Regions from separate parts of the Paenibacillus sp. O199 genome, predicted to be linked through region 2. Evidence: riboswitches for the same ligand, from Rfam matches in the RefSeq annotation. Region 2 holds a riboswitch; each other region holds the start of a gene.
What was found. Region 2 has a riboswitch for S-adenosylmethionine ahead of A6049_RS18685 (methionine ABC transporter ATP-binding protein). Riboswitches for the same ligand answer to the same signal wherever they lie in the genome.
Positions count from the first base shown of each region.

Region 1 (10,481 bases), on a different contig from region 2:
GACCCCATACGAATTGAACAGGTCCTGTCCAATCTGGTTTCCAATGCGCTCAAACATACCGTCCCGGGAGATTCTATTCGGATTAACGCGGAACTTGATTTAGGTAAATTGAGGATTAGTATCGCCGATTCAGGGCAGGGAATTCGAGCTCAGGATATGCCTTTTGTGTTTGAACGATATTTTAGGGGGAATTCCTCACCTTCCGCAAGGAATATTCATGAGGGAACCGGTCTCGGCTTGTCCATCTGCAAAAGTATAATCGAAGCCCATGGAGGACATATTTCCTTTTCCAGCAAAGAGGGACAGGGCACTCTGTTTCAGTTTACTCTTCCAATCTGCTGAGCATAGAAGTTCATTTCCAACCTTCTTTTCTTCATCTCAATCCATTTACCAATAGGGCTGTAATACTTTATTCATAATTTGATAAGTCTTTCTCAACATTCCCCTATTAGAATGAATCGTATACTGTCATGGGGAGTGATCTGCTTGACCAAAACATCCATTATCCGCGCTCAAAACTTATGCAAGACATATAATACTGGAAGCGAACAATATCATGCCATACGCAATGTTGATCTTGATATTTATGAAGGGGATTTCACCGTCATCATGGGTAATTCCGGCTCAGGCAAATCAACGCTGCTCTATCTGTTAAGCGGACTAGACCAAGTAACAGCCGGCGAGGTTTATTTTCAGGATCAGCGTATTGACGCCTATAGTGAGCGGGAAATGTCCGAATTCCGTACCCGTAGAATCGGCTACATCTACCAAAGTATCAATCTGGTGCCCGGTCTTTCCATCCAGGATAACATCGCCTTGCCAGGTTACATTGCCGGAAGCAAAAAAAGTGAGGTCAAGGCACGTGCCACCCACCTCATGAAGGCAATGGATATCGACGGACAGAATAGCCGTCTCCCCTCCCAAACCTCGGGTGGCCAGCAGCAACGAGCAGCTATTGCACGTGCGCTGATCAATTCACCGGACATCATCTTTGCAGATGAACCCACGGGAAGCCTCAACTATGAGCACGGGAAAGCCGTGCTGGATATCCTGACCGATATCAACCGTAAGGGACAGTCTGTTGTGATGGTTACGCATGATATCAAGGCAGCCTGCCGGGCGGATCGTCTGATCTTTATCCGGGATGGCAAGGTTGGAGGTATTCTCGAGTTTGACAAATATGACGAACACCAGATCCAGAATCGGGAATCGATGGTCTTCGCGTTTGTGTCGGGAAAGGAGTAATTTATGGCTGCTATGTTGAAACTGAGCCTTTCCTACCTGAGCAAAAATAAGACACAGAATCTGTTTATCACCTTGCTCATTTTGCTATCTACACTACTGGTATCTACTGCGGTTATTATTCTGGCCAACACGGGCAATCTGTTCAACGAAATGCACACCCGGACCAACGGGTCCCATCAAATATTGACGTTTGATAAAGGACTGAATGATCCTAAAGCCGTCTATGAATGGTGGGCTGAACAGGACGGAGTTGAGGTTTCACCTTTGCTCACGTATCGTACCTTGTCCGGAATCGCCTTCAAAGGCATGGACATTCCCAACCTTTATCTGTACATGATGAATACCCCTCAGCCGCCCTGGGCCGTCGATGAACTGATCTTTTCGAGTGGTGCGCAGAGTTCGGCTCCCGAACAAGGGAGCGTATGGATTCCCACTTCAATGGCGAATGCCTATGATATAGCCGTAGGAGATACCGTTAATTTCAAAACAGGGTCTTCCGCGCTTGATCTTCGGGTATCCGCGATTGTAGTCGATGTTCCTTACGGTGCACCATTCACCAATGCGGCAAGGATCTGGATGAACAGTACAGACTACCAGAATGACTTCCAGGCACTCGCAGGAAAAGATAATTATATGATGGGTATCCATTTTGATGATTATCGAACCAACTCCAGCTATTGGGATCGTTACACCAGTGAGACCCATACCCCTTTCTTGGAAACCAAGATGGAGTTTGAGAGTATCTCTTCCTTCTATCTGATTATCAATCAGATTATTGGATTCATTATGATTTTCCTGGGTGCTGTCATGATGGTTATCGCTCTCATCACCATTGGATTTACCATTTCGGATGCCATTCTGGCCAACTACAAAACAATAGGGATTCTGAAATCACTGGGATTGACCTCCGGGAGAACAATCGGTACCTATGTTATTCAATATGCTTTGCTGTCCATCATTGCCGTTATTCCAGGACTGGCGCTGAGCGTGTTTGTATCCAAATTCATTATCAACATTTCTGTGTCTTCTCTGCGAACTGGCAATGGAGATGTACCGATGGAAGGCATCGGAGCAGCCATGTTAGTCGGCATACTGCTGTTTGCGCTGGTAATATTATTCGTTGTGTTATACGCCAAAAAGGCGCGCAGCATCGAGCCTGTGCAAGCCATCCGCTACGGTATGTCGGAAACTGAAAATACCCGCTTGGCCCGACGAATGAATTCGCCTCTAGCCAACCGGGTTGGATTTGCCCGGCTGCCAGTAGCCGCCGTCATTGGCATACGAAATCTGATCAAGAATACCAAGAGCTCTGTTCTGATGCTGCTGTTAACCACGATGGCTGCCTCTGTGCTTGTCCTTGGATATGTTGTACTGACCAGCATTACCGGAATTTATCAGACAGCTGCCAATTGGGGCTACGACAATGCTAACATCGCCGCCGTCGTTGTGAACAAATCTACCTTCCCCAAGGATGAGTTAAAGCAGGTGCTGGAAGAGGACCCTCGCATCAAAAATGTGGGCTGGCAAGGGAACATCACAGGGGTTATCCTTCCAGATGATTCAACCGACGTGGCCAGCCAGTCTACCAGTCTTTATCTAAGAGTACTGGATGGAAGCTATCAAGATCTTGGTTTTGAGACGTTGAGAGGAAACAATCCGGAACTCGAAAATGAAATTTCAATCGGGGTTAGTGTTGCCAAGATGTTCAACAAGGATATTGGAGATCTCATTGATCTCTACATTGAAGGAGAGAAGCGCACGTTCATGATTTCGGGCATCTATCAGGCCATCTCCGACTTGTCGGTATCCGGAAGAATCACAGCTCAAGCGGTTCGAAGCGTGAATCCGGATTACGGAGATGTAAATGTGGCGTTTATCAATGTCAACGATCCTTCACAGGCAGGAGCTATTGCTAACCAATTGAATGAGCGGTTCAAAGACTCTGCTTCCATCGTCACACAAAAAACGCTGCTGGATTCTGTTTATGCAGAAGCTGCAAGCATTTTTGTGTACCCCATGGCTCTAATTGGTCTGCTGTTCATTTTGGTTACATTTATCATTATCTTCAGCACCTGCCGGATCAGTATTCGCAAAGAGAGCAAGACGTATGGCATTTATAAGTCGATTGGAATGACATCCGGCAGTATTCGGTCCTCTATTACATTGGGAGTTGTATTGTTATCCCTGATCGGTTCGATGTTTGGCGTTATTGCAGGTGTGTACCTTCTTCCATTATTGCTTGAAAAGGTGCTCTCTGGATACGGTATCGTACAAATCCCGTTGGTTCTGAATTGGTGGGGGATTATACTTTTCTCTTCTCTGAGTATCCTTGCAGCAGCTTTTGGCTCCTGGAGATCAACCAAGGTGATTCGTCAGGCATCCCCGCGCATTCTTGTTATTGAATAATATGCAGCAGACAGACATTAAAACACATGACAATATATTTCAACAAAACTCTAAATCCGACACAAAAATAGTCCTATATACCTAGCAATGATAGATATGATAGACTTAATGGCATACTATGGTAAAGGAGTTAATTTCTTTGTACAACAAAAATAAAACGAGTAAATTGTTGAAGTGGATCGCTTGGATTAGCATCATTCTATCCATTATTGCCGGTATCCTCGTTGGGCAAAATGAGTTCAATGGCTTTCAATGGTCTTTGGCTCTTCCAGTTATGATGAACGGTATTATAGCAGGACTATTGTTACTAGGTGTTGCGGAGATCATACGGTTGGTGCAGGATATTAAAAATGAAACGGTAGGTCCAGATTAAGTTTGACCTCGATCTTTGTTAAGGGGCTGTTTATTTTGAAATGGTTTTGTATTCGAATTTGTTTATTAATCAGCATCCTGAGTGTAGGATTGTTGTCGATTGGCACGCCTTCGGCCTGGGCTAAGACCGTGCCACAACTTGAATGGGTCAAGCAGGTCGATTCTGGCCAATGGGGGGATGGATTCACTCCGCATTACTTCAGACTGGATTCATCCGGCAACCTAAACATTCTGGTGAGAAAGGTTGTGAATGAGGACCTCATATATGTGGAGAACATTAGTGGTGAAACCGGGGACATCCGATGGTCCAAGCCAGAATCTGATTATGGTTCAACCAGTGATGGTTACATGTATACTTTCAAACCTGCTGAAACTGATGACTATGAAAAAAGATTTGATGATATTATTACGGTCTCGGATCTGACAACCGGTAAACCGATATGGTCCTCAATAAACCCTTACTTTCGTGAAGGTCAGTCCTCAGATTTCACCAAAAACGGAACAGTTTATTCTTTTACTTATCACAAAAACAAATATATAACTCTTTATTATTATGATGAACAGGGACATCGAAGCAAAAAGCTTGTTCTCCCCTATATGCAATACTACACAATAGAAGGCAAATTTATTTTAGGTCAACCGGGCAACAAAAGTCCGTATACTCATGTTTTTGATCTTTCTACAGGTAAGAAGCTAACGGTGCTGACCAATGAAACAACCTTGCCCTACGGGAATAGGGTTACGGACGATGGAACCCTAATAACCCGGAAGTTTATCAATAACCGTGAACTTGAGTTGAGGGCGTACTCGCCTACGGGAGCTTTGAAATGGAAGTATGATTTTTCTTTTAAAAAAGGGCCTCCCCAGATATTTATCATCCATAATCGTGTGCTGTATCTGGAACAAACCGCAGGCAATATCATGCTTATGAATTCGGATGGAAAATTCATTACAGGAGTCAATGAAAATCCCTTCTACATGCAAGGTGATCCAAATAGCCCTCTGAAAATGGCAATCGATTTACAGAGTTTTATGTACATCCAATACACGGAACAGGGAATAGAACTCGTGATTAGAGATTCAAATAATCTGAGAGAGCTCTATCGGGTGACACAGAACGATTGGAACGATGTAAGGTTTAATCAAGATGAATTGTTCCTCAATAAGCAAAATGAATTATTTTTCCTGCCTTCCGACGGGCAGACGATAAGAAAGTATCAGTTACTTCCATAATCCAGAGAACATTACATAAGGAGTCTACCAATCATGAGTTTAAAGCGAATCAACTATTGGCTTATAGCCAGCCTATGCTTCTTCCTTGCAATCCCATCCGAGCCAGCTCTGGCTAAAGATCTGCTGCAATTCCAATGGGGGTATGATATTACCAACGGTGGACAGAGTGCAACAAGCTCATATTCAATGAAGAGTGTTACAGATGCCATGGGGAATGAAAGTCTTCTCGTAACTAAAGTAGACAAGAATAATGATTATTATATCGACAGTGTAGATGCCAAAACAGGGGAGCTCCTTTGGTCGATTCCAACGGACGACGAGTACACGCTTTCCGATGATGGATACATGTTTATTTTTGCCGATAATCAAGTGAGTGCCAAGCATATAGCCACAGGTCAGATCCGTTGGACAGCACCTCTGCCCGGGCCGCCAGAAGATTGGAGACTATACTCGGCTGAATCAGCCATTCCAGGCGAAAATGGAAGTCTATATTTGATTTCAGTCTCCCATGATAATAAAAGCAATGTACTCTACTATTACGATGCTAGTGGAAATTTAAGTCGAAAGTTCAAGGTTCCATATTTTATGCAGCAGATTCATGGTGATGTGATTGTCGGCAGTAAATTTGGCGATAATCCCGATTTTTACTTGATTAGCCTGACCAGCGGACAAAAAATTAAAACGATTACTGGTGGTAAAGGTTACAATGGGATTAAGAGTCTATCTGACGGCACATTCCTGCATTATAATATCTACAAAAAAACAATAACGCTTAAAGGCTACAACAGCATAGGGCAGCTAAACTGGACAAAACAACTTCCTTATAAGGAATATTCAACAGAGCTTTTTGCATTGAAAGGTCGTTTTATATTTGTGGATTATAAAAATAAACGAATCAAGCTATATTCATCTTCAGGTAGATTAATTGCTGAGAAGGCATACCTGCCAGTATCATATCCCAATATGGCTTTGGATGGCACAAGTTTGATGTTTAAATCTGAAAAGAATGACGCAGATGAACTAGAACTAATAATTATGGACACAAACAACCTGAAGGTTTTGTACACTTACAAAAATGGCGAATTTGATCTTCATAAGGAACGTCTATTTCTCAATAACACAACGGGTCTGTACATCCTAAGCGACGAAGGTCGTACCTTAGTTAGCACTCAGTTAATTAAATAGCATAATCAGAAGCATCAAAAGCATCACAAGAGGAATGTCCTCATGTTGATGTTAACGCTAAATCACACTGAAAAAGCCCTCACCAATCCAGTAATGGGTCGTGAGGGCTTCTTTATATTTGGTTGTATCTCTAGCTTTTCGGGGTACAACTCTACATCAAGTCTTTTAATTCCGCCACTTCTTTGCAAGTTCACCAATCTGATGTGGCGTCGTGCGGCAACAGCCGCCAATAATTTTTGCACCCGCAGCAACCCACTGTTCCGAAGCATCACTCATACTGCCACACGTTCCCTGTCCACTCCACGTCTTCGTTGCAGCATCGTATACTTCTCCCGAGTTCGGATACACAATAACAGGTTTGTCGCTGGCACGGCTGAGAATACTTACGGCTTCTGTCACCACTTCCATGGGAGCACAGTTCAGGCCAATCGCAGCAATCTGCGGCTCGGAACCAAACAATCGTGCACATGTCTCAATCGGCGTGCCTTCGCTGATTGCCGTCCCGTCTTTTAAAGAAAAAGATAACCAGGCATACGCATGAGGAAACTCCTTCAGTAAATCAACCAGCACCTGTGCTTCCTGCAACGAAGGAATCGTCTCAAACGCCAGAATATCAGCACCCGCTTCAATCAGCGCCGCCATACGCGGACGATGGAATGCAGCCAACGTCTCATCCGACACGCCGTAGTGACCGACATACTCCGATCCATCAGCTAGATAAGCGCCGTAGGGCCCAACGGATGCAGCAACCATCGGTCGTGGCCGAGCCAAGACCCCTGTCTCCAAGACATCAGACGTTTGTTGTGCCGTTCCGAATACCAGATTGCCCTCCGGTTTGACTGCCGTGTTTTCAAATCCCCCGTCCTGCACTTCTGCCCATACGTCATCTCTCGCCTGTGCAGCCAGTTCCACCGTCTTGCGAATAAGGTCCAACGCTGCTTGCTCGCCGATTCCTCTCTTGCGGAACCCCTCCACCGTCGCCTGATAACTGGATGTAATTGCACAGTCGGCTCCTGCGCGGAAATAATCCGCATGGACCTGAACGATAACATCTGGATTCTCGAGCAATACACGAGCCGACCATAGTGGATCATCCAGATCACACCCATGCTGTTCGAGTTCCGTGGCCAGCGCTCCATCCAGAATCATGACCGGATACTCACGCAGGATCTGTTCTATGGGATTAGTCTGTACAATATAAACGAGATAATAGGCACCGCTGGATACAGTGACGTACGATAGACAAGATCTTTGACCGCATGTCCTTCCCGGATATACTGTCTGCGGAACATATACTGTGAAGCACTGATGCTCATCCATACCGCAACGACAGCCAGACCTGAAATGGAGACCAGTGTAATATACACGGTACCTGGCGCAATGATGCTGGACAGCAGAGCCAGTGCACCACCCACCATACTAATCAGAAGCGCATTCAATGGTACTCCGCGTTTGGTCAACTTGGCAAACCACGGAGAGATCGTTCTCTTGTCAGCCAGAGACCAGAGCATCCGTGAAGATGCATAGAGGCCCGAATTGGCAGCAGAGAGAATCGCCGTCAGAATAACAAAGTTCATAATGTCTGCTGCATAGGGTACTCCCACCCGCTCCATTACCGCTACAAACGGACTTTCCAATACACTGGCATCCGACATAGGCAACAAGGCCGAGAGAATAATAATCGTTCCGATAAAAAAGATAATTAAACGCCACAGTGTGGTATGGATCGCTTTTGGAATCGTCTTCTCCGGATTCTCTGTTTCCCCGGCAGCAATCCCAATCAATTCGGTACCCGAGAACGCAAAGTTTACGGCAAGCATCGTCATTAGTATCGCAGTAGCCACATTGGGGAACCAACCAGATGCTGTAATATTGGATAGAAACGGTGCAGGTTCCGAATCTGCCATTGGAATAATACCGAACATGGCTGCGCCCCCAAGAATAATGAAGACTAAAATTGCAAGGACTTTAACTGCGGAAAACCAGAACTCCGATTCCGCAAAAAATTTGACGGTCAGCGCGTTGAACAGGAAGATCATAAGAGCAAACAATGTGCTCCAGATCCAAACATTCACTGAAGGAAACCAGCGCTGCATCAACAGCCCGGCCGCTGTAAATTCGGAACCGAGGGCAACCGTCCAAGTGAGCCAATACAACCAGGCTACAGTGTATCCTGTTGCTGGTCCAATATATTTTGCCGCATAGCTATGAAACGCCCCTGTCTCTGGCATATGAACAGAAAGTTCACCTAGACAGAGCATGACCAGCTAGACGACAATCGCTCCGATCAGATAAGACAGAATGGTACCGATCGGTCCTACCTGCTGGATGGTATAACCCGAACTAAGAAAAAGACCTGTACCAATGACACCACCAAGTGAGAGCATGATTACATGACGTGCCTGCATTTTGCGCTGAAAATGCCCTGTATCTTTGTTGTTATTCATGTCTGCTCCCCTACTTCTTCATCCAGAAAACAACAAAACAAAAAGACACACTCTTCCTGAAGAGTGCGCCGTTACTGACAAATAAAAACAAACGCTCCTATCTATCAGGCTGTTCACCCGCTGGAATTAGCACAGTATCCTTCAGATCTGTTGCTGAGGTTTCTAAGGGCCAGTCCCTCCACCTCTCTGGATAAGAAAATGATTTTTTATAAAAATAGCGATCTATCATGCTTGTGTCAACTATTAAAAAGAAACGTCTCTCTTATTCCGTCGATGATCCCTGATTTGTGATTTTAACTTTAATATCATACGTGATTGGAATTTCACTAAACGTTTCGTCCCAGTTATTTTTAATTTTCTTCCATACCCGTGGATATTTGATTCGCAGCTTATCGCCAAACCCTGCTGCATCCACCTTGTAGACATCCTGCATTTTGTGAAGCAATTGATCTACCTGTTGTTCAGCCATATGACCGAAGTCCTTCTCCAGACCATCCAGATAATGCTCAGAACCATGCGCTTCCGGAGCTGTCCAATTTTCCATAAACCAGCCGTCTGATTCAATTTGAACATGAAATGAAATATCGTCGCCCTTAACTGTGGGAATAATTTTCGATTTTATGTGTTTAATCTCGTAGGTTATAGTGCTGCCGTCTTTGTGTGTATACGTCTTAACGACTCCACCTTTCGCTTTTCCTTGTACCCAGGATAGTCCCTCCATGTCCGTCTGATTCAGACTTCCGATCCATCGGTTCGTTTTCCCGCTAAAAATGGCCGCTCCCGAAAACTTGTGTTCCCCCTCATAGGAGATGACATTTTGCAGCAAATAGCTCGACCCCGATTGCATGGTTGCATCCAATTTGGCGAGTGACACTGGTGGCAGAATTTTATTGGTACGATACACATTGTCCACAAGTCCGGTAAGGTAGAATGAAGGAATCTCACTGGGATCGTTGGACGTCAATGCATCCAGTGCCCTGCGATCACTGACAACAACCAGACAGCTTGGCCGAATATCATTATCACGCAACACAAAATCAAGCAGTTGATCCAGTCTGAATTTCCGGGCCACCTCGGAGGACACCACGATGACTTTCAGATGATGTCCAATCAGCGGCCGGTCTCTTCTCAGAGAGAACTGACGAAATATCTGTATAACTGAATCGCCTGTTAATTGTTCGTTAAAATAGGACTTCCCTGCTCCAGGGGATCCTTGCTGGCTCTCTTCCTTGGATGATCCCTTAGGAACAATCTGAACCGTAGCTGTGATATTATTCCTTTTCGGATAGTGTCCACCCTGTTCATTCACACTCTTCTCAAATTCTGTCTCTTTGGCAACATCAATACCCAGTCCCACGTACACACTAAGATCCTCAATCTCTTTGCTGCTCCAGCATCCAGAGGTAAACAACAGCAGCATTAATCCAGGCAGCAATAGCGCTAATCTGACTTTGCGACTCATGCGTACTTCCCTCCTTTTTTGCGGAGGATGCTAATCAACAGCAGGACTGTAGGCAGAATTCCAAATAGGTAAATGGATAAATTACCCACCGCATCCCCCAGTTGAAATGTTTCGTTCACATCCTTGGGAAT
Region 1 is NZ_LGRP01000022.1:27,793-38,273, reverse strand. Features, by position in the region: gene A6049_RS24040 (sensor histidine kinase) at 1-342, shown strand, start outside; gene A6049_RS24035 (ABC transporter ATP-binding protein) at 487-1,245, shown strand; gene A6049_RS24030 (ABC transporter permease) at 1,249-3,651, shown strand; gene A6049_RS24025 (hypothetical protein) at 3,791-4,024, shown strand; gene A6049_RS24020 (hypothetical protein) at 4,060-5,256, shown strand; gene A6049_RS24015 (PQQ-binding-like beta-propeller repeat protein) at 5,290-6,441, shown strand; gene mmuM (homocysteine S-methyltransferase) at 6,607-7,590, opposite strand; partial or broken gene A6049_RS24005 (amino acid permease) at 7,635-8,888, opposite strand; SAM riboswitch class I at 8,983-9,085, opposite strand; gene A6049_RS24000 (Ger(x)C family spore germination protein) at 9,151-10,350, opposite strand.
Region 1: another riboswitch for S-adenosylmethionine. It lies ahead of A6049_RS24005 (amino acid permease); the one in region 2 lies ahead of A6049_RS18685 (methionine ABC transporter ATP-binding protein).

Region 2 (10,481 bases):
GTGTGGTGATTGCAAGTACATCGATCCGTTTATGCCTGAAGTTGAAGAAAAGTTTGCTCGTGAGCTGAAGTTGGTTGAGGTCGACGTAGATCAGGTGGGTACAGTGAGCGAAGAGCAAAATATCCTCGGCATCCCCAGCTTTGTAGCTTACACAGATGGCCGGGAACTTGTTCGTTATGTGAACAAACTGCGCAAGTCGAGAGAAGAGATTGAGCAATTCCTGCAGCGTGCAGTTGAGGTGTATAACACGATTCATAAATAAAGCATGACAGGTTAACCATGTTAAAGGTTATAATTAAATGAACGCCATTTCTCTTGAAATAGGGAAGTGGCGTTTGTATTTTCCGAGTTTTCGGGAGAAACTAACGTTGTAATAATGTACATATTTACCGATGACCTGCGGGTCAACTTCTCGACAGACGTTAACATTTTGTCACAAAGCGCGGCGTCAATGACACATTTATCCGGTATAATGAATTTAGTTGTGAAATAAGTGTCAAAGTATCGAATCAAGCGGAGGATGTAGTTCTTCGCCATCTTAAACCAACAGCGGGTGAGAAAAAATTGAAACACTTAACCTTGTTTAAATGGTTAACCGTATTAACCTGTCTTGTCATGTTTCTGGCCACATTTGGCGGAGGCGTTGTGACCCGAACGGAATCGGGCCTCGGTTGCGGCGCAGAATGGCCTTTATGTAACGGAAAACTTGTGCCTGCACATACTGTTGCCTCACTAATTGAATTTTCCCACCGCGCCGTCAGCGCACTGGCAGGGCTTTTGTCCATAGCCTCTTTTGTAGCATTTTTGCGGTTTGGCAAATCACGCCGTGATCTGCAATTGTTTTCATTGTTAACACTGATATTTGTTATTGTCCAGGGAATCATGGGTGCTTTTGCCGTCGTATTCTCCCAATCTTCCGCAGTCATGGCACTGCATTTCGGATTTGCCTTAATTGCTTTTGCCAGCTCATTGATGATGGCGCTTGGTATTCGGCAGGAAGCTCGCCATGGTGGATTGGAACGACTGAATCGATATCCGCGAGTCAGCAAAGGGTTCCGAAATCTGGTGTGGTTTTCCACGATCTATACGTACCTCGTGGTATATACTGGAGCATTTGTGAGCCATACGGATTCTGCTGGAGGCTGTTCAGGTTTTCCGCTCTGTAACGGGCAGATTATTCCTGAGCTCTCGGGAGGCGTAGCTGTTGCTTTTGCTCACCGGGTGGCAGCTGTTTCATTAGTAATCGTCATTGCAATCCTCGGTCATTTTGCGTATCGCAAACATCCGGATAACACGGAATTAAGAGCACTTGGCGTCATTTCTGTTGTGCTGGTTTTGTTGCAAGTGGTTATTGGTTTTGGACTGATGCTCACGATGAATCGTCCGGAAGTGTATATGTTCGTGGCGCTGGCGCATATGCTTGATATTGCTATTTTGTTCGGTGTATTAACCTATATGAGTTTCCTGGTGTACAAGTTGCATCGGCCCGTTAATCGGTTCTAATATATCCGAATTATTGTAGTTCAGGGATAATCCAGTGAAGTTCACCATCCGATGATGTACATCATTGGACAGGTGAACTTTGTTTGATGTCAGGTGTGTCAGGGCACCCTATTGTAAGCAGCGGTCATACGTTTACTCTGATTCCGATTTAGTTTAATATGATGAATTATTATTAATTTGATGATCTGCAGAGTGGAAAGAGGAGGCTATATATGCTGCGAACGTTGCTGGGTGAAAAGCCGCGTAAGAACGAAGGGATACTAAAGGACGCGATGGAAGCGATGGCGGATACGCTTGAGCTATTTCAGCGACAGATGCATGTGGACCATGATCCTACCCATGATTTTCGTAAACTGTATATATGGACCCAGGGACTGATCTCTTCGCTGGATGAATTGGAACAAAGCTGTTTTGCAGCTTCCCATTTCCGTCAGAAAGTCAAAGCGGGCTCTACGGATGATATGACATTATTAGAAAAAGCGGAGTATGCCCGTTACGTCTATTTTTATAAGGATGGCTTCATCCGATGTTTTGCCATTTTGGATAAGTTAGGTACAGTGTTGAATGAAATATTTGAGCTGAATACAACCAATGTTAAAACTCATTATTCTTATTTCACCGTATTAAGACAGTTCGGATATGATAAGCTGCATTATGTTCTTGCTAACGAACTAATCCGGATCAAGGACTCTTATCGTGAGCCAATGAGCAAATTGCGCAAACGGCGAAACATGGAGATTCATTACATGAATTCCGAAATGCAGGATGATCTGTGGCAGCTGCACCAGACTTTGCAAGGGAAAGTGAAGCTGGAAGACCTGGATCAGCATCTCTTGGAACTCCGGCAGGGTGTGGATATGGTATGTGAGACGTTAAAAGCAGCGTATGGCTACATCAACGAGAAGTGGCATAAGCAGGTAATGAATCAACCGACGAACTGATTGGATAGTAATATTTGCCTTTGACAAATCGGAATACTTGGATTATACTGAGTTCCTGATCGACAGTTAGATGGAATTAACATTTATGACATTAACATTATAACTACTACTGAACTTATAAATTAAATATTTCTTATCGAGAGCGGCGGAGGGACAGGCCCGATGAAGCCCGGCAACCGATTTATAACTGCATGACAGCTGTGTCATACTTTATAGATGTTAGGTGCTAATTCCTACAAAATGGTGCAAGGCACGATTTTGGCAGATGAGAAGGTATAATCTTTCACGTGAAGAGCCCTTTTTGTTTCTGCAAAAGGGGCTCTTTTTTTGTACGATAAAGGGGAGTTTTCCTTTCATTCGGGTAAAGATACATGTAGGCAGTGGGAAGGAGCAGTAATTTTGATTGAATTAAAAGGTTTAACCAAGAAGTACGGTAAAGGCTCAAAAAGTATGACGGCCTTATCGGAACTAAATTTGAATATCCGCAAGGGTGAAATATTCGGAGTTATCGGTCATTCCGGTGCAGGCAAGAGTACATTGATCCGTTGTATCAATTTGCTCGAACGCCCCACGGCAGGCGAGGTTTGGGTTGATGGAATCAACCTAACCGATCTCAATAAGTCCGATTTGCAACAACAACGGCGTAAGATCGGCATGATTTTTCAACACTTTAATCTGTTATCCTCAGCTACGGTATATGACAATGTGGCTTTTCCTTTAAAGCTCGTTAATACGCCCAAGGCTGCAATTGATCGAAAAGTGAAGGAAATGCTCGCATTGGTTGGACTGGAGGACCACAGCAATAAATATCCGGCCCAGCTGTCAGGCGGACAGAAGCAAAGGGTAGGTATTGCGAGAGCGCTCGCGAGTGATCCGAACGTGCTGCTGTGTGATGAGGCCACATCGGCACTTGATCCCCAGACAACTGATTCGATTCTGAAGTTATTGCTGGATATCAATGAAAAGTATAATCTCACGATTGTTCTAATCACCCATGAGATGCACGTGATCCAGAATATCTGTGATCAGGTGGCGGTTATCCATCAGGGAGGCATCGTGGAGCAAGGGCCAGTGACGGAAGTATTCCTCAAGCCGCAGCATGCCATTACGCGTGACTTTATGATGCGGGACCATGAGGTGGGAATTGCATTAGAAGAGACCGCTCTGGCGAGTGCAGATGTCTCATTACAGAAGGATGGATCTTCTAAGCTTGTGAAAATATCCTTCCTGGGCAATAAAACCTATGAGGCGATTTTGTCCAGAACGGTTCGCAAAACAGGAGTGGATTTCGCCATTTTGCAAGGCACCATTTCAACGATCAAACAAGTTCCCTATGGACAGCTGACCGTTCGGTTTGAGGGGCAGTCAGATGAGATCAATCTCACCATTAAAGAATTAGTGGATCAGGGACTTGATGTGGAGGTGCTTCGTTAAATGGATTTTTCAACAGTACGTTGGGAAGAAATCGGTAAGGCTTCAATTGAAACACTGCAAATCCTCGGAGCATCGGGCCTATTCACGATAATCATTGGTTTGCCGCTAGGCGTATTGCTGTTTATGACGGCAAGGTCGACTTCGCTTCAATCTCAAGTGGTGTACACGATACTATCGTTTATTGTAAATATTCTGCGATCAGTGCCATTTATCATTTTGATTGTTGCACTCATTCCGTTTACGCGTTCACTGGTTGGCACTGCTACAGGAGTATTGGGCGTTATACCACCACTCGTCATTGCCGCAGCTCCATACTTTGCCCGGTTGGTGGAAACTACACTGCGTGAAGTGGATCGTGGCGTCATTGAAGCCGCACAGGCGATGGGAGCTTCAACCGGACAGATTGTACGGCGTGTGCTTCTGCCAGAGGCATTGCCGGGTCTGATAGCTGGTATCACCATTACAATCGTTACCTTAGTTTCCTACACGGCGATGGCGGGGATGGTTGGTGGTGGAGGTCTGGGAACATTGGCAATCAACTACGGATACTTCCGTTATCAGAATGAAATTATGATTATATCCGTTGTATTTATGATCATTCTGGTGCAAGTGCTTCAGATGGCTGGCGATCGTTTGGTTAAATGGTTCACCAGGAAATAACACATATATAGCATTTACCTGATTCGGTATCGATTTGGGGCAAAATGCAAAAAAATTTATTGGAGAAGGGGTTTTACACATGAAAAAATGGTCTTTTGCTCTACTTAGTATTATGCTGATTGCGGTTCTAGCGGCTTGCGGAAACAACAAGGATTCCGACAGCGGCGCTGATAATGCTGGAGGCGCACCGCGCACCGTAGAATTGAAAGTGGGAGCATCCCCTACACCACATGCAGAAATTTTGGAAAGCATCAAGCCTGAACTCGAAGCTGAAGGCATTCGCTTGCAAATCGTGACTTTCAATGACTATGTTCAACCGAACCAACAGCTTGAAGATAAACAACTGGATGCGAACTTTTTCCAACACCAACCTTATCTGGATACAGAGAACAAAGAACGTGGTTTCCATCTCGTTGCTGTAACACCTGTGCATGTTGAGCCATTTGCTGGCTATTCCAAAAAAATCAAATCATTGGATGAGTTGAAAGACGGCGCAAAAGTAGCCATTCCTAATGACCCATCCAACGGCGGTCGTGGACTGTTGTTGCTTGCAAAAGAAGGACTTATCACGCTGAAAGACAACACAAATATCACTTCTACGATTCAGGATATTACAGCCAATCCGAAAAATCTGAATATCATCGAGCTGGATGCAGCCATGATGCCTCGTCAACTGGATGAAGCAGACCTGGTCTTCATTAACGCCAACTACGCGCTGGAAGCCAATCTGAACCCAGAGAAGGATGCACTGCTGATTGAGGATCTTCAAGGTAACCCTTATGCAAACATCCTCGTATCCCGTGAAGATAACAAAGATGCAGATGCCATTCAAAAACTGGCTGCAGCCCTGCATTCCGAAGAGGTTAAAACATTCATCAAAGAACGTTATCAAGGTGCTGTAGAACCGGCGTTTTAAGCTGAACGATTAAGCTGAAAATATATTGTATACTCGGCTCCACTTGTTATGGAACTACTAAAGAAAGCCCTGCATTCTCTTTATGGAGAATGCAGGGCTTTTTGTTTTGTACATCATGTTAAAGAGAACGTTTTGAGGTAAGAGCACTTCGATGTAGGAATACTATAAGTGCTTTACTTATAAGCTTAACGTTTATTCGGATCAGTATCTGAATGTCCATCTGTCTGTTGGCTATCAGAGCCTGCGGACTCCTGTCCAGCAGCATGCTGTTGGTAAGCTTCCTCTGCAGGAGATAGCGAATTCTGATCTCCTGGGTCAGCATCTTTTTTGCGGCCGGTCAGCTTGCGACGAATCCATCCGAAAGCACCAACAATAGCGGCCACGATGACAAACCATCCTTTCTTAAGTAAAAGCAATAATCCAACTTTCTTAGCTACAGCTACACCAGCACCACCGAGAATCAGACTGGTCAGGCCAAGTTCTGATTTTTTGTCTACGGATGCATCAAACTCTTCATAGGTATTTCCTTTGATCACGTTGAGCTGGTTAAGCACGGAGCTTTCAAACTGTTTGCGATTTTCTTCAAAATTGGCACTATCCGTAACGAGGATAACACCGATGTATCCTTCGCGGGTGAGTACATTCACATTATAATTGACGAGTTTTTCCCGCTCTGCATCCTCAAGACCAAGAGAATAGATCAATTGATGTTTGCTGCTGTCATAGGTGGGCTCAATTTCCCATCCGGTGATAAACAATTGATTTTCGGGTGTTGTTTTCTCATTTTGATCTTCTGTACCTCTTTTATAGCTATCGAGCAGTTCATCGGCATTCAGATCGTCTTTCTCACTATCATCGACATGACCGGTATCGTTATATTCAAAGATAACATACCAGTTGGAGTTTTCGCCGGCGCCATAGATACTTCCAATTTCCGTTCCATTGGGGAAGGAGTCCGTGTCTTCCAGGAACCTTTGGGTGTTAGCTGCATCGAGATAGGAGAGATTTTCAGCTACGTTTAATGTTGCTTTGTTATCAAGGACTACGTCTGAAGGCCCATCAATCCATTGATAATCTTCGGTGGAGCTATTGCTTTCACTTTCTGCAGATGCTGTGGTCGAGAATGGAGCTTGAAATGAGGCGATAAGCAAAATTGCGAGTAGAGAGGCTAACCATCTTTTCATTTACGCTGTATTCCTTTCGAAGGTGTCATGCAATGTTGTCATTTACATGAACATATGTATTGTGTCGTTATATTCATAAGAAAATAAGGACTTATCGACATTAACACAGGCATCCAGACCAGACAAGGTAATTCTGGAGATAAAGGGTTAATTTTCCTACAAAAGACCTAATTCATTTTATTTCAGTGGTTTGAAAGATAAGTATTTAGTCCTTAATTTACACTTTTTTGCAAATGGTACAGATTGGTGGGAAACGCGAGTTGTGGGGGGATGATAAATCTTTTATACTGGATGAGTGACTGCTCTTTGAAGAGGGGGATGAACGTGAAGGGAAAGATTGCCCTCATAACGGGAAGTGCCAAAGGTCTTGGTAAAATGACGGCCCTCAGTCTGGCGGATCAGGGTTGCCATATTGCTCTGAATTACGTACATAGCCGTACGGAGGCTGAGGCGTTAAAGACTCAGATTGTAGCCAAGGGTGTGCGGTGTATTGCCGTCCAGGCCGATATTTCCAAGACAGAAGAGATCACTATGCTCGTTGCTCAGGTCGAAGAGAAACTGGGCAGCATTGATATTCTCGTGAACAACGCGGGTCCTTTTGTCCGTGAACGTCGACTGTTTGCCGAGTATTCCGAAGATGAGGTTCAGATGCTTGTGCAAGGAAATCTGCTTGGGCCGATGCTGCTGGATCAGCGTGTATTGCCGGAGATGCGGCGCAAGCAGTGGGGACGAATAATACATTTTGGCTTCAGTCATGCAGGAGAAGCGAGGTCATGGCCTCATCGGGCGGTTTATGCTGCTGCGAAAGTAGGTCTGGTTTCATTTACAAAGACACTTGCTGTAGAGGAAGCTCCCTACGGCATTACGGTTAATATGGTGTGTCCAGGTGATATTCGCGGTGCCAACAAAGAGAAAACGATTGATGAGATGGTAGGTATAACCGACGAGGAAACGCCGAGAGGACGTCCTGGAAGCGGTGAAGATATTGCGCGGGTGATTACCTATCTGTGTCTGGATCATTCCGATTTTATAACAGGTAACATTATGGATGTATCTGGAGGACTTGACCCGATTCGTCCTAACATACAGCGTGAGGATGCATAGCACAAAAAAAGAGCCCTCCGCTTCATGTGAAGCGAAAGGCTCTTGAGGTTTATTTCGTGAAGGATTGATTAGAATACTTGTACGACTTCTTCGACACCCTCAACTTCTTCGAGAAGGGCGCGTTCAATCCCGGCTTTTAAGGTAATGGTGGAGCTTGGGCAGCTGCCGCAGGCACCGACCAGTTTCAGCTTAATAATGCCGTCCTCCACGTCGACCAGTTCCACGTCACCGCCATCGCGTTGCAGGAACGGACGAAGTTTGTCAAGCACTTCAGATACCTCATCATACATGGTGCTTTGTGCGTTTTCGCTCATTTTTTTCAACTCCTTTCCTCACTATAGTATATTACAATTGGCCACAAATTAAAATGGTCAAACAAAGCAGGTGAACCTACATGAGACCGATTATTGAATTTTGTGCCAATAATATGCATTTTGGCACAGATGAAGTCATGGATCAACTGGAAGAAAATCCAGACTATGATGTGATAGAATACGGCTGCCTCAGCAACTGCGGCCAATGTTACATGACTCCATTTGCACTGGTGAATGGCGAGCTTGTCATCACCGACAAAGTGGAGGATTTATATAACGCTATATTGGCCAAAATTGCCGAAGCCGATGCCTGGGATGAGCTGGATCTCGATTAACCGAGATGACGCTTGGACATCCAGAGCACGCCGCTTTTTAGAATACGTGGCACACGTCCCATCATGGACGTTTTGCCCATCAGCCCAAATCCAGCCTTCTTGCCGAGTGCACCGAGTGTGCCACGAAGCTTGAGTGGCTGCGGATTGGGCTTTTCGCCTTTCCAGAGGGCATGCTGAATATGGGCGATTTGTTCACCCTGTACTTCGGCAGCCTGACCGCTTGGTGCATAAGGCACGCTGGCACAGTCACCTACTACATAAACATCGGTATATTCTGGAATTTGATAATATTCGTTCAGTACGACACGACCTTGTGGATCCTTGGTCACATCGAGATCTTGTACGACTTTTACGGGCTGAATGCCGGCAGTCCAGACTACCGCATCCGTCAGAATTTCTTCATCCCGGTTGAAAATGGCGTTCGGTTCAAGTCGGGAAATGGCAATATGCCCACGTGTCTCGACCTGATGTTCACCAAACCATTCATGAACATAAGCGGACAAGCGCTGCGGAAAAGCGGATAATACACGTTCACCACGGTCCAGGATGCTGATGTTCAGATCCGGTCTGCTCTCACGAAGCTCGGCAGCGATCTCGACGCCGCTCAATCCACCGCCGACGATATGCACGTTACCATAAGCTTTGACTTCGTTAAGACGAAGGTAGGTCTCCCGTGTTTTGCTAAAGCTTTGAATCGTACAGCTATATTCCTCGGCTCCCGGCGTATTGTGGAATCGGTCTGTACATCCAAGTCCAATCACGAGCTTGTCATACTCCAAAGGGTCCTGTCCTTCAAATTCAATCTGACGCTGTTCCAAGTCAATCGAAGTTACTTCTCCGTAACGATAAGTGACTTTGTCGCTGACTGGAAATTGGATACGCAGGTCATAATCGGATACGGTCCCTGCTGCGAGTGCGTAATATTCAGTTTTCAATCCTTGGAAGGGACTGCGGTCCACCAACACGATTTGTGTATCTGACGGGATCTTGCCTTCCAGAAGTTCCTTGATAATCGTGAGGCCACCGTAGCCGCCTCCGAGAATGACGAAATTTTTCATGACTCGGCTTCCTTTCTGCATCAGTCCCGTGTGAACGGGGCTGTAACCTGTGGAGCAGCTATGCAATAACATAGCTGCTCCTGTTTTTTTAATCTGGATTTGAAATGATTGAAAATGGGCATATGTTTCAGTAATCCGCACCACTCCATGCCAAACGCTCCCGAGTTGAATGAAAGTCGCTTATGGGAATGATGCTCATACTACATGCTATTCGTACACTTGAATTTCATTGTAGAACGTATCACGTTCAACCGGAATGCGTCCAGCACCCTTAATTAACCATATAAGCTCTTTGCGGGTGAGGCCTTCAGGCGTTAGTGCGCCTGCTGCATGACTAATCCGTTCGCGAACGATAGTTCCGTGTGCATCCGAAGCACCGAATCCAAGGGCGACTTGAGTCAGCTGTGGACCGATGTTGATGAAGTATGCTTTGATATGATCGATGTTATCCAGCATCAGACGGCTGATCGCAATCGTTTTGAGATCCTCGTATGCGGAGTTACGACGCATGATGCTGGCGTTTTTGCTTTTCGGCTGCATGGAGAGCGGGATAAATACCATGAATCCGTTGGTCTCATCTTGCAGTTCACGAATTTGTACCATATGGTTCACGCGATCCTCATAGGACTCAATGGATCCATAAAGCATCGTGGTATGGGTACGCATGCCCAAATGATGAGCAGTACGGTGCACTTCCAGATAACGGTCAACGTTCGCTTTGTTTACACGCATTTTTTTGCGGTATTCATCGGACAGGATCTCAGCGCCGCCACCAGTCAGTGATTTCAGACCTGCTTTTTGCAGTTCTTGCAGTACTTCCTTGATGCTTAGTCCGCTGATGCGGGTGAAGAAATCAATCTCGGCAGCCGTGTAGGCTTTCAACGTAACGTCCGGATATTTCTCGTTTAAAGCACGCAAGGAATCGACATAATATTGAAAAGGAACATGGTTGTTATGTCCGCCTACAATATGGAACTCGCGTACACCTGGGTGAATATGCTGTTCTACGTAATCGATCATTTCTTGACCGGA
Region 2 is NZ_LGRP01000012.1:81,872-92,352, reverse strand. Features, by position in the region: gene A6049_RS18700 (thioredoxin family protein) at 1-262, shown strand, start outside; gene A6049_RS18695 (COX15/CtaA family protein) at 565-1,503, shown strand; gene A6049_RS18690 (Cthe_2314 family HEPN domain-containing protein) at 1,716-2,444, shown strand; SAM riboswitch class I at 2,575-2,716, shown strand; gene A6049_RS18685 (methionine ABC transporter ATP-binding protein) at 2,844-3,878, shown strand; gene A6049_RS18680 (methionine ABC transporter permease) at 3,879-4,538, shown strand; gene A6049_RS18675 (MetQ/NlpA family ABC transporter substrate-binding protein) at 4,618-5,454, shown strand; gene A6049_RS18670 (DUF2167 domain-containing protein) at 5,640-6,638, opposite strand; gene A6049_RS18665 (SDR family oxidoreductase) at 6,963-7,742, shown strand; gene A6049_RS18660 (NifU family protein) at 7,811-8,056, opposite strand; gene A6049_RS18655 (YuzB family protein) at 8,137-8,391, shown strand; gene A6049_RS18650 (NAD(P)/FAD-dependent oxidoreductase) at 8,388-9,449, opposite strand; gene mqnE (aminofutalosine synthase MqnE) at 9,657-10,481, opposite strand, start outside.

Region 3 (10,481 bases), on a different contig from region 2:
TATTACGATGTTATACACGCCAGAGCGGGGATCTACAGTCGGGTTCAAAGGAGGTACGGCGGTTGTGATGGAGAAAGGGATTGTCACCAAGAAAGTACCGAATACCGATGTAGCCATTCCGAAGAATGGCTCGGTGCTGGTCTTCACGGGAAATCAGAAATCTTCGTCGGATCGCTTCACCGTTGGATCAACTGTAGAGATGAATTATAAATACACCAATGCAGCAGGCAAAGAGATCCCTTGGCAAGATGTAGTCACCGCTGTGGGCGCAGGTCCGCGTCTGGTGAAAGACGGCAAAATTGCCGTAAATCCAACGAGTGAGGGCTTCAAGGATACCAAAATTCTCAATGCCTCCGGCGCAAGAAGCGGTATAGCCATAATGGCCGACGGTTCGGTTATGTTGGCTACCGTGTCAGGAGCGACGATCAAAGAATGGGCTGCTGTCATGCAGAAGCTTGGTGCCAAGGAGGCAATGAACCTGGATGGTGGTGCATCTTCTGGCATGTATGCTGGCGGCAAAATGCTTACTTCCCCGGGCCGCTTGTTAAGTAATACACTTGTTTTTGGTGGCTCTGTTCGTTAAAAGAAAGCTAATATGGGAGGTAGGATCAGATGACACTCACACATAACCGGAAGCCAGATGAAAGCAAAACGGCGGTATTAGCTGTAAACGTAGGGCAACTTCAGGCCTTGCCTGGCCAGAAGCGCGAAGTGATGAGCGGCATTGTGAAACATCCCATATCCAGCCCGGTCTTCCTGTCATTCACCGGAATGACAGGGGATGCCCAGGCGGATCTCGAGCATCATGGTGGGCCTGATAAGGCAGTTTGTGTATACGATTACAGTCGTTATCCGGCGCTTGAACAACTGTTGGATCGCAAGCTGAACTGGGGAGCTTGTGGAGAAAACCTGACAGTTGAAGGCTGTATGGAGGAAGAAGTCCGGATTGGTGATGTGTATGAATTGGGGGAAGCCACGGTACAGGTCAGCCAGCCAAGACAGCCTTGCTTCAAGCTTGGTGCAAGGTATGATTACAAAGAATTGCCTGTTTATTTTCAGGATAGCGGGCATACCGGATTTTATTTTCGGGTGTTGCAAGAGGGTGAGGTAACTCCTTCTGCAATATTCAGACGAATAAGCACGGACCCTGCATCAATGACCATTCTGGAAGCCAATCGAATTATGCATCAGGGGAAGCAGGATGCCGTTGCTATGCGTGCTTTGCTGGCCATTCCAACGTTAGCCGACAGCTGGAAGCAGACCTTATTGAAGCGATTGGCCAAGCTCGAAACTGCTGAACAGGATTAATTCATGTCCTCGTTTAGAGAACAGATTCGAAGATCCATTTTAATTTTAAACTACTTGGGAGAGTGACTAACATGACGATTTTAGGCGCAATTGAAGCTGGAGGAACCAAATTTGTATGTGGTATCGGTACGGAAGAAGGAGAAGTTCTTGAGCGCGTAAGCTTTCCAACGACGACACCGGAAGAGACGATGGCTCAAGTAATCGCTTTTTTTGAAGGTAAAGGTATTGAAGCTTTGGGTGTAGGTTCATTTGGTCCAATTGATCCGATTGAAGGAAGCCCGACCTATGGTTACATCACAACAACACCCAAACCGCATTGGGGTCAGTATAACCTGATTGGTAAGCTCAAGGAGCACTTTGATGTACCGATGACGTTCGACACGGATGTAAACGGTGCTGCGCTTGGGGAAGCAACCTGGGGGGCTGCACAAGGCCTGGATAGCTGTCTGTATATTACTGTCGGAACGGGTATTGGTGCAGGCGCAGTTGTAGGTGGCAAAATGGTCCATGGATTGTCACATCCAGAGATGGGACACATCATTGTACGCAGACATCCTGAAGATACGTATGAAGGGTTCTGTCCGTATCATGGGGACTGTCTGGAAGGGCTTGCCGCAGGTCCTGCCATCAATAAACGTTGGGAGCAACCGGCTTACGAACTGCCAGCCGATCACAAGGCCTGGGAGATTGAAGCACATTACCTGGCGCATGCTCTGATGAATTATGTATTGATCCTCACACCTCAGAAAATTGTAATGGGTGGCGGTGTGATGAAGCAGGAGCATCTGTTCCCAATGGTTCGCAGCAAACTGCAGGAATTGCTCGCTGGATACGTTCAGCATCCTGCACTTCAGTCCGAAATTGACCAGTATGTCGTTTCACCGGGACTTGGCGATAACGCAGGACTGTGTGGTTCGCTTGCGTTGGCCAAATTGGCTTTGAACAAGTAAATGGCTTTACAAACAAGCAGTTGACGAATTTTTCCATTGTGGTAATATTATGAGCAACAGCATAGCACGGTTAATGAGGAAGCACCTCTCTTGCATGGATTTTGCAGGAGAGGTGTTTTTTTGTTGCTTAATTTAGCACAAAACAGACTGTGTCGAGCTGAACTATTGAAGGAGGGACAAGAAATGGAAGTCATTTTCATGAACAGATTATCCAGAATGTCAGGTCAGAATGAAGAGCATGCGCAGTTGTGGATCGGTGAAGAAGAAGGAGCGTGGCATCTGGGATGGAGCCGATATGAGGAAGGAGATCGAACGGATGACATCTGGTATGCTGGCAGTTCGTGGGACGAGCTGTTACATGTTTATCGTCATCAGTTAGCCATACAGATGGGCGAAGGATATCGTCCGTTGCTGCAGGGTATGTTTCACGAAAATGATGATTTGAAGTCGCGCAGTTATGGCGGTCAACGTCTTCATTGTTACAGTGAATTATATGGCAATGAGGGGCTGTATATGGACCTATGCATATGGCGCAGGAAGAGAGCAGCGTCTGACCGGAAGGCCCCCTATTTTATTGCAACAAACCGGTTGTTACGCATGATCAGTGCATTTGTTCCACAAACCATCGATGAATTGATGCAACTGCCTGGCGTAGGAGAGAGCAAGGCTTCCGAGTACGGAGCTGAATGGTTGGAGCTTACGAATGGACTGGAACGTTCCACATCTTTTCCGCTAGAGTGGGTGTACTCGGTTCTGAAGGAACAAGAATATGAGAGCTGGTTGTACAAACAGAGAGAGCAGAAATACAAGCAGGAGCTAGACAGATTTACCACACGGAAGCAGGTACTTGAAGGGATGAAAGAAGGATATACGTTAGAGGAGATCGTGAATCGTTCCGGATTGTCCCGTCGGGAGCTAATTGAACTGTTAGAGGCACTGGATTTGGAGGGGTATGACACAGATTGTCTACTCGATGCGGAGCTTGCTGTCATGCCCGAAGAGGAGCAAGAGGCGGTATGGAGCGCCTACGAGGAGCTGGGAGATACGTTTCTGAAGCCCGTGTTACATAAGGTGTATGGAGAAGAGAAGCCTGGCGGGAGCAATCTGGAGCAGGTCTACGAAAGACTGCGCATGATTCGCATCCGGTTTCGTCGTCACACAGAGACAGAGCAGAATGCAGGCTAGATTGGAAATAGGACGTTAGTTGTCATACAATAAACTAATTATAAAAAAAGACGAAGCGTCTCCAAAAGTGGAGCGCTTCGTCTTTTGCTATTTCAAACCCAATCTTTTTTGCGGAAAATAAAGAACATGCTTAGGCCCAGCGTAACCATTAGGCCAATAACCACGAAATAACCATATTTCCAGTCCAACTCAGGCATGTTCGTGAAGTTCATCCCATAGATGCCAGTGATAACGGTCAGCGGCATGAACACCGTGGTAATGGCGGTGAACACACGCATAATTTCATTCGCCCGGTTGGCGATACTGGATTGGTAAGCTTCTCGTAAGTTCCCCATCAGGTCGCGATAAGTCTCAAAGGTTTCGGATATTTTAACAGCATTCTCATAAATGTCACTGAAATACTTTTGCAGTTGATCATCAATAAGACGCAGATCTTTTTTATTGAGTGTGTTAATGACCTCTTTCTGAGGTCCCAGCACTTTCTTCAGCCACAAAATCTCACTGCGCAACCCGATGATCTCATTCAGATGAGACTTCTTGGTATGCATCAGAATGTCTTCTTCTAGTTTCTCGATACGCGCTTCAATTCGGTCACCTACGGTGAAATAATTATCAACAATCAAGTCAACCAGCAGATACAGCAGCTTATCCGGCGTACTGATTTCCTGTTCCCATAGGATCGGTTTCAATGTCCGCAATTCGCTGACTTTCTGTTTGGTAACACTGATAATAAAGTGTCTGCCAAGGAACAAGTTGACGGCACGTAAAAAAATCTCTTCATCATCAAAACGAATGCTATTAATAACAATAAAATAATGGCTCTCATAAATTTCAATCTTCGGACGTTGTTCTTCGTCACTCAAACAGTCTTCCACGGCCAGATCATGCATCATGAACAGCGGTTGAAGTACCGCCAAATCGTCTACGTCGGCATCAATCCAGTAAAACCCCTCCGCTGGTGGAGTCAGCGCCTGCTGAATGTCGTCCACCGGAATAAATACACCGTTATTTACCAACCGGATTTTCATTATTCATCTACTCCTTCTGCACCCGCCAAATGGGCGGATTTCATCAATATGGGCGCAAAAAGAACAGATCAGCCGGTCGGCAGCGGAGCCTGGAAGTCAGGACTGCGTTCGCTCTATAATCAAACGGAAGTAACGTCCCGCTGCCGGCATGCTGATAACAATTCTCTATGCAGTTTGTCGGAATTCGGCTGCCAGTCAGGCCTCGGGTCGCCATCCATTGAATATGTCACCTCTCACATAAGGGTTTATAACACTTGTCTAGTATACCGCTGGTACAGGGTCCTTTCAAGCGCAAAAATGTGTCGATTTCGCGCCCTGGAGCAGTGTATGACAACGGATGATGAACGGTTCCGATCCTGAGGAACAGACATTGAACTACACCTTGACGTGAGGGGATTAATGTCTTAAAGTAAAAGGTGAACCACACTAGTATTTACAATTGAATAAAGCGAAATCTTATCAAGAGTAGGTGGAGGGACTGGCCCGATGAAACCCGGCAACCGGCGGTATACCGCACGGTGCTAATTCTTGCAGCGACCAAGTGTCCAAGTGACACTGTTGTAACTGAGAGATGAGAGAGGCGCATATCTATTTACATATGACCTTTCTCGGAATCCGAGGAAGGTCTTTGTTATATGCACCGACTTCTCAGCAGTGATTTTCGCTAAGGAACTTGAGCTTGCCGCCAGCAATGTGGTTGCAATTCAGCGCCTGCAGGCAAGCTCATGGCAGCCTATAACTGTACGGATGCGAATCGTATCGATTCCGCAGTGGCTGCATCTATTTATGCACAAGGAGGAGTTAGAAACACCATGCCAATCAAAATTCCAGACACACTGCCTGCCAAGGAAGTACTTGCAGGAGAGAACATCTTTGTCATGGACGAGACATCTGCTTACCAGCAGGACATTCGTCCACTACGTATCGCTATATTAAACCTGATGCCCACAAAGGAAACGACAGAAACACAATTGCTTCGTCTGGTGGGTAACACACCAATTCAGGTAGATATCGTTCTGGTTCATCCGAAGTCTCATACGTCCAAGAATACTTCCCAGGAATATTTGGACTTGTTCTACAAAACCTTTGATGAGATTGAACACCGCCGTTTTGACGGCATGATCATTACAGGCGCTCCTGTAGAGCAAATGGATTTTGAAGACGTGAACTATTGGAAAGAAATCCAGGAGATCTTCGAATGGACCAAAACCAATGTGACTTCGACCATGCATATATGTTGGGCTTCCCAAGCGGGTTTATACCATCATTTTGGAGTTCCCAAAGTTCCGCTGGATGAAAAATGTTTTGGCGTATTCTCACATACGATCAACAGATCCAATGTGCAGTTGCTGCGCGGATTTGATGAAGTATTCAACGTCCCGCATTCCCGCCATACGGAAGTGCGACGTGAAGATATTGAAAAAAACGAAAACCTTGAGATATTGGCTGAATCTGAGGAAGCGGGTATTTTCCTGGTTGCTACCAAAGACGGCAAACAGATTTTTGCAACCGGACATGCTGAGTATGACCCTCTTTCATTGAAATGGGAATATGACCGTGATGCAGCTAAAGGCATGGACATTGCGCTGCCTAGACATTATTTCCCGAATGACGATCCTTCCCGTGTTCCCCCGGCCACTTGGCGGGCACATGCAAACTTATTATTCTCTAATTGGCTCAATTACTATGTGTATCAAGAGACACCTTACGATATTGGTCCGCAAATCTAATCGACATTACAGGAGGATGCTGCAATGGAAGACAATAAGTTGAAAATCGAAAGTCGATTGGCCCAAATTGGGTCTATCAATGAACCGGTAACGGGCGCCATTAATTTTCCGATCTATCAATCCACTGCGTTTCGCCACCCAAAGCTTGGACAAAGCACGGGATTTGATTATATTCGTACGACCAATCCAACCCGTAAAGTGTTGGAAGAAGCAGCGGCAGCGTTGGAATCCGGTGATGCAGGTTTTGCCTGTAGCTCCGGCATGGCTGCTTTGCAAACGATTTTCGCTTTATTTGGACAAGGGGATCATCTGATTGTATCGCTGGATCTGTACGGCGGAACGTATCGTTTGCTTGAACGCATCCTGTCTCGATTTGGTGTGACAGCAAGTTATGTAGATACCAATGACCTGGCAGCTCTGGAAAGTATTCGTCAACCGAATACAAAAGCGGTATTTATTGAGACACCAACCAATCCACTAATGATGATTACGGATGTGGAAGCGGTATGCTCCTGGGCCAAGAGCCATAACTTGCTGACCATTGTGGATAATACACTACTGACTCCATTCTTCCAGCGTCCAATTGAACTCGGTGCTGATATCATCATCCATAGTGCCACGAAGTATCTGGGTGGTCATAATGATGTACTTGCCGGATTAATTATTACCAAAGGGGAAGAATTGTCGGCCGAAATGGCATTCCTGCACAATTCTATTGGAGCAGTGTTGTCTCCAAGCGACTCCTATCAGCTGATGAAAGGCATGAAGACACTCGCTCTTCGCATGGAGCGGCATGAGTATAATGCTTTGACGATTGCCAAGTACCTTTTGGAGCACCCAGCCGTTAATGAAGTGTATCATCCTGGTTTGTCGGATCATCCCGGATTTGAAATACAGAATAAACAATCCAGTGGAAATACAGGCATTTTCTCTTTCAAAGTAAAGGATGCTCGTTATGTTGAACCGTTGCTTCGTCACATCAAACTGATTGCTTTTGCGGAAAGCCTCGGGGGTGTAGAGTCATTGATGACTTATCCTGCGGTACAGACCCATGCGGATATTCCGATTGAAATTCGTGACGCTGTAGGTGTAGATGACCGTCTGTTGCGCTTCTCTGTAGGGATCGAGCACGCCGAAGATCTGATTGCCGATCTGGGCAATGCACTCACAGCTGCACAGCAGGAGATAGAAGGGGGAACGCATCATGAGTGAGCAAAACAATAATGCCAACAATCATGAACGGAATGTTCATTCCGACCTGAAGTTCGATACCAAGCTGCTGCATTTCGGTGATGAAATCGATAAAACCACCGGGGCTTCCAGTGTACCAATTTACCAGGCTTCCACATTCCATCATTTTGATATTTTTAATCCACCTCAACATGATTATAGTCGTTCCGGTAACCCGACTCGTCAGGCATTGGAGGATTACATTACATTATTGGAGGGTGGGGCACGCGGATTTGCCTATTCCTCAGGCATGGCTGCCATCTCCAGTGTGTTCATGATGTTCTCGGCAGGCGATCACATGATTGTGACGGAAGATGTATATGGAGGAACGTATCGACTGCTTACTTCCATTCTGAGCCGGATGCAGATTGAGACTACCTTTGTGGATATGACCAATATTGATGAAGTGAAGGCAGCGCTCAAACCGAATACGAAGGCAGTCTATATGGAAACACCATCCAACCCGACACTTCGGATCACGGATATTGCTGCAGTCACCTCCTGGGCACAGGAACATGAGTTAATCTCCATTCTCGATAACACCTTCATGACGCCTTATTACCAACGGCCGATCGAGCTCGGGGTAGATATTGTCGTACATAGTGCGACCAAGTTTCTTGGCGGACACAGTGATGTGCTGGCAGGTTTAGCCGTTGCTCGTACGGATTCATTGGGTACACAGCTAAAACAATTGCAGAATGGACTTGGAACCGTGCTCGGGGCTCAGGAATCCTGGCTGCTGATGCGTGGTATGAAAACCTTGGGTGCGCGTATGGCACACAGTGAACAGAGCACAGCGAAGCTGGCTGCATGGCTTAGTGGACGCAGTGATATTACGGCTGTATTTTATCCGGGGCTGCTGGATCATCCCGGCCGTGAAGCTCATGAACGTCAGTCAAGCGGATACGGCGCTGTCGTGTCGTTTGATGTAGGTTCGGGAGATCGGGCCAAGGCAGTACTTAACCGTGTGAAATTGCCAATTGTTGCCGTGAGCTTGGGTGCGGTTGAAAGTATCTTGTCTTATCCTGCGATGATGTCTCATGCGGCAATGCCGGCTGAGGTTCGTCGTGATCGAGGGATAACTGACGGATTACTGCGCTTCTCGGTTGGTCTGGAAGACATTGATGACCTGATTGCAGATCTGGATCAGGCACTTCAGGACTCGTAGGATCGAACCGTATTGAAACACGGATGTTAGAGCCCGCTGAAAAAGAAATGAAATAGATAGCATATGTAAACATTTTTATTGATTTTTAAAGCACCTTCTCATAAGGTGCTTTTTTTCACATGTAACCTGTGTTACGATATGTGGAGTACAGAAATGCGATGTTGCCACCAAAACTTTCATCTATATGAGCAAGTTGGGACGGATCGTGATTATATTTTCTCTTCATGAGGGAGGCTTTTTTACGATGAGTACGGTAGACCGTATCTTAGATAAAGCCCTTCGGGGCGAACGTTTGGACTTGGAAGACACGATTCAGCTATTTGAATCAAATGAAGTAGACAAAATCGGGGCCGCCGCCAATGTGATTGTAAAACGCATGCACCCCGAACCATACAGAACATTTGTAATTGGGCGTAACGTCAACTACACGAACGTGTGTGATGTGTACTGCCGTTTTTGTGCTTTCTACCGCAGACCTGGCTCTGACGAAGGATATGTACTTCCCGATGAAGTCATTTTCCAGAAGATTCAAGAAACCGAAGACGTAAATGGTACCGAGATTTTGATGCAAGGCGGAACGAATCCGAATCTGCCGTTTAGCTATTACACTGACCTGCTCAAAGCGATCAAGGAGCGTTTCCCTAATATTACGATGCACTCCTTCTCGCCAGCTGAAATTATGAAAATGGTCGAAGTGTCCGACGGTCTTACTTTGGAAGAGGTTGTACGTGCAATTCACGAAGCGGGACTGGATTCCCTGCCTGGTGGTGGTGCCGAAATCCTGGATGACCGTACACGCCGCAAAATCAGCCGTTTGAAAGGTTCATGGCGCGATTGGATGGACGTTATGCAGACAGCTCACCGTATCGGTATGAACACAACGGCAACAATGGTTATCGGCCTTGGTGAAACGATGGAAGAGCGCGCACTGCACCTGCTTCGTGTACGTGAAGCTCAGGATGAGTGCATTGCGAACAAGTATGATTCCGAAGGATTTCTGGCGTTCATTCCTTGGACATTCCAACCGGATAATACAAACCTGAAGCTGGAGCGTCAGACGCCAGAAGAGTACCTGAAGACGGTAGCGATCAGTCGACTGGTGTTGGACAACATCAAAAACATTCAATCCTCATGGGTAACGATGGGACCTGAAGTCGGCAAAAAATCACTCGAATTTGGCTGCAATGACTTTGGTAGCACCATGATTGAAGAGAACGTGGTATCTGCTGCAGGCGCAACGTACAAAGTCAATATTGGTTCCATTACGCAACTGATTCGGGAGTCCGGTTATATTCCAGCACAGCGTAACACAAGATATGATATCCTGCGGACGTTTGATGAGAATAATGCCATTCAACAAGATTTTGTAATGCAGAACTAATATTTATTTTATAGTACATCACGCTGATGAATTGAATGGATAAGAATCATTCAGTCAGTTTGGATATGAAGTCCGTTGATTACTCTTTAAGGGGGAATCGGCGGACTTTTTAATTTCACTTCACACCAAGCGATTATTCACAGATCATCAAACAGTACATATTACGCATTTGGCGATATTTTAGTTTGAAATTCAACTGTTACAATGAAAGGACACGTGAGTAAGCAGACATGCTGGGAAGGGGCAGGCCGATGAAAACAAGAAGACTTGGGAAGACGGAATTGGAAGTACCTGTACTGAGCTTTGGAGCATCCTCTCTAGGTTCAGTATTTCGTGATATTGACCGAGGTGAGGGTGTTCGTACGGTTCACGCCGCTGTAGATGCAGGGATGAACTATATAGATGTTTCGCCCTATTATGGATTAACGAAGGCTGAATCGGTGCTTGGAGAAGCCATCCGTAGTTTGCCACGTAGCTCGTTTACGTTGTCGACCAAGGCTG
Region 3 is NZ_LGRP01000004.1:259,891-270,371, forward strand. Features, by position in the region: gene A6049_RS08515 (phosphodiester glycosidase family protein) at 1-583, shown strand, start outside; gene A6049_RS08520 (MOSC domain-containing protein) at 613-1,308, shown strand; gene A6049_RS08525 (ROK family protein) at 1,380-2,258, shown strand; gene A6049_RS08530 (HRDC domain-containing protein) at 2,442-3,443, shown strand; gene corA (magnesium/cobalt transporter CorA) at 3,536-4,471, opposite strand; SAM riboswitch class I at 4,925-5,049, shown strand; gene metA (homoserine O-acetyltransferase MetA) at 5,284-6,201, shown strand; gene A6049_RS08545 (aminotransferase class I/II-fold pyridoxal phosphate-dependent enzyme) at 6,226-7,413, shown strand; gene A6049_RS08550 (trans-sulfuration enzyme family protein) at 7,406-8,599, shown strand; gene mqnC (cyclic dehypoxanthinyl futalosine synthase) at 8,844-9,980, shown strand; gene A6049_RS08560 (aldo/keto reductase) at 10,232-10,481, shown strand, end outside.
Region 3: another riboswitch for S-adenosylmethionine. It lies ahead of metA (homoserine O-acetyltransferase MetA); the one in region 2 lies ahead of A6049_RS18685 (methionine ABC transporter ATP-binding protein).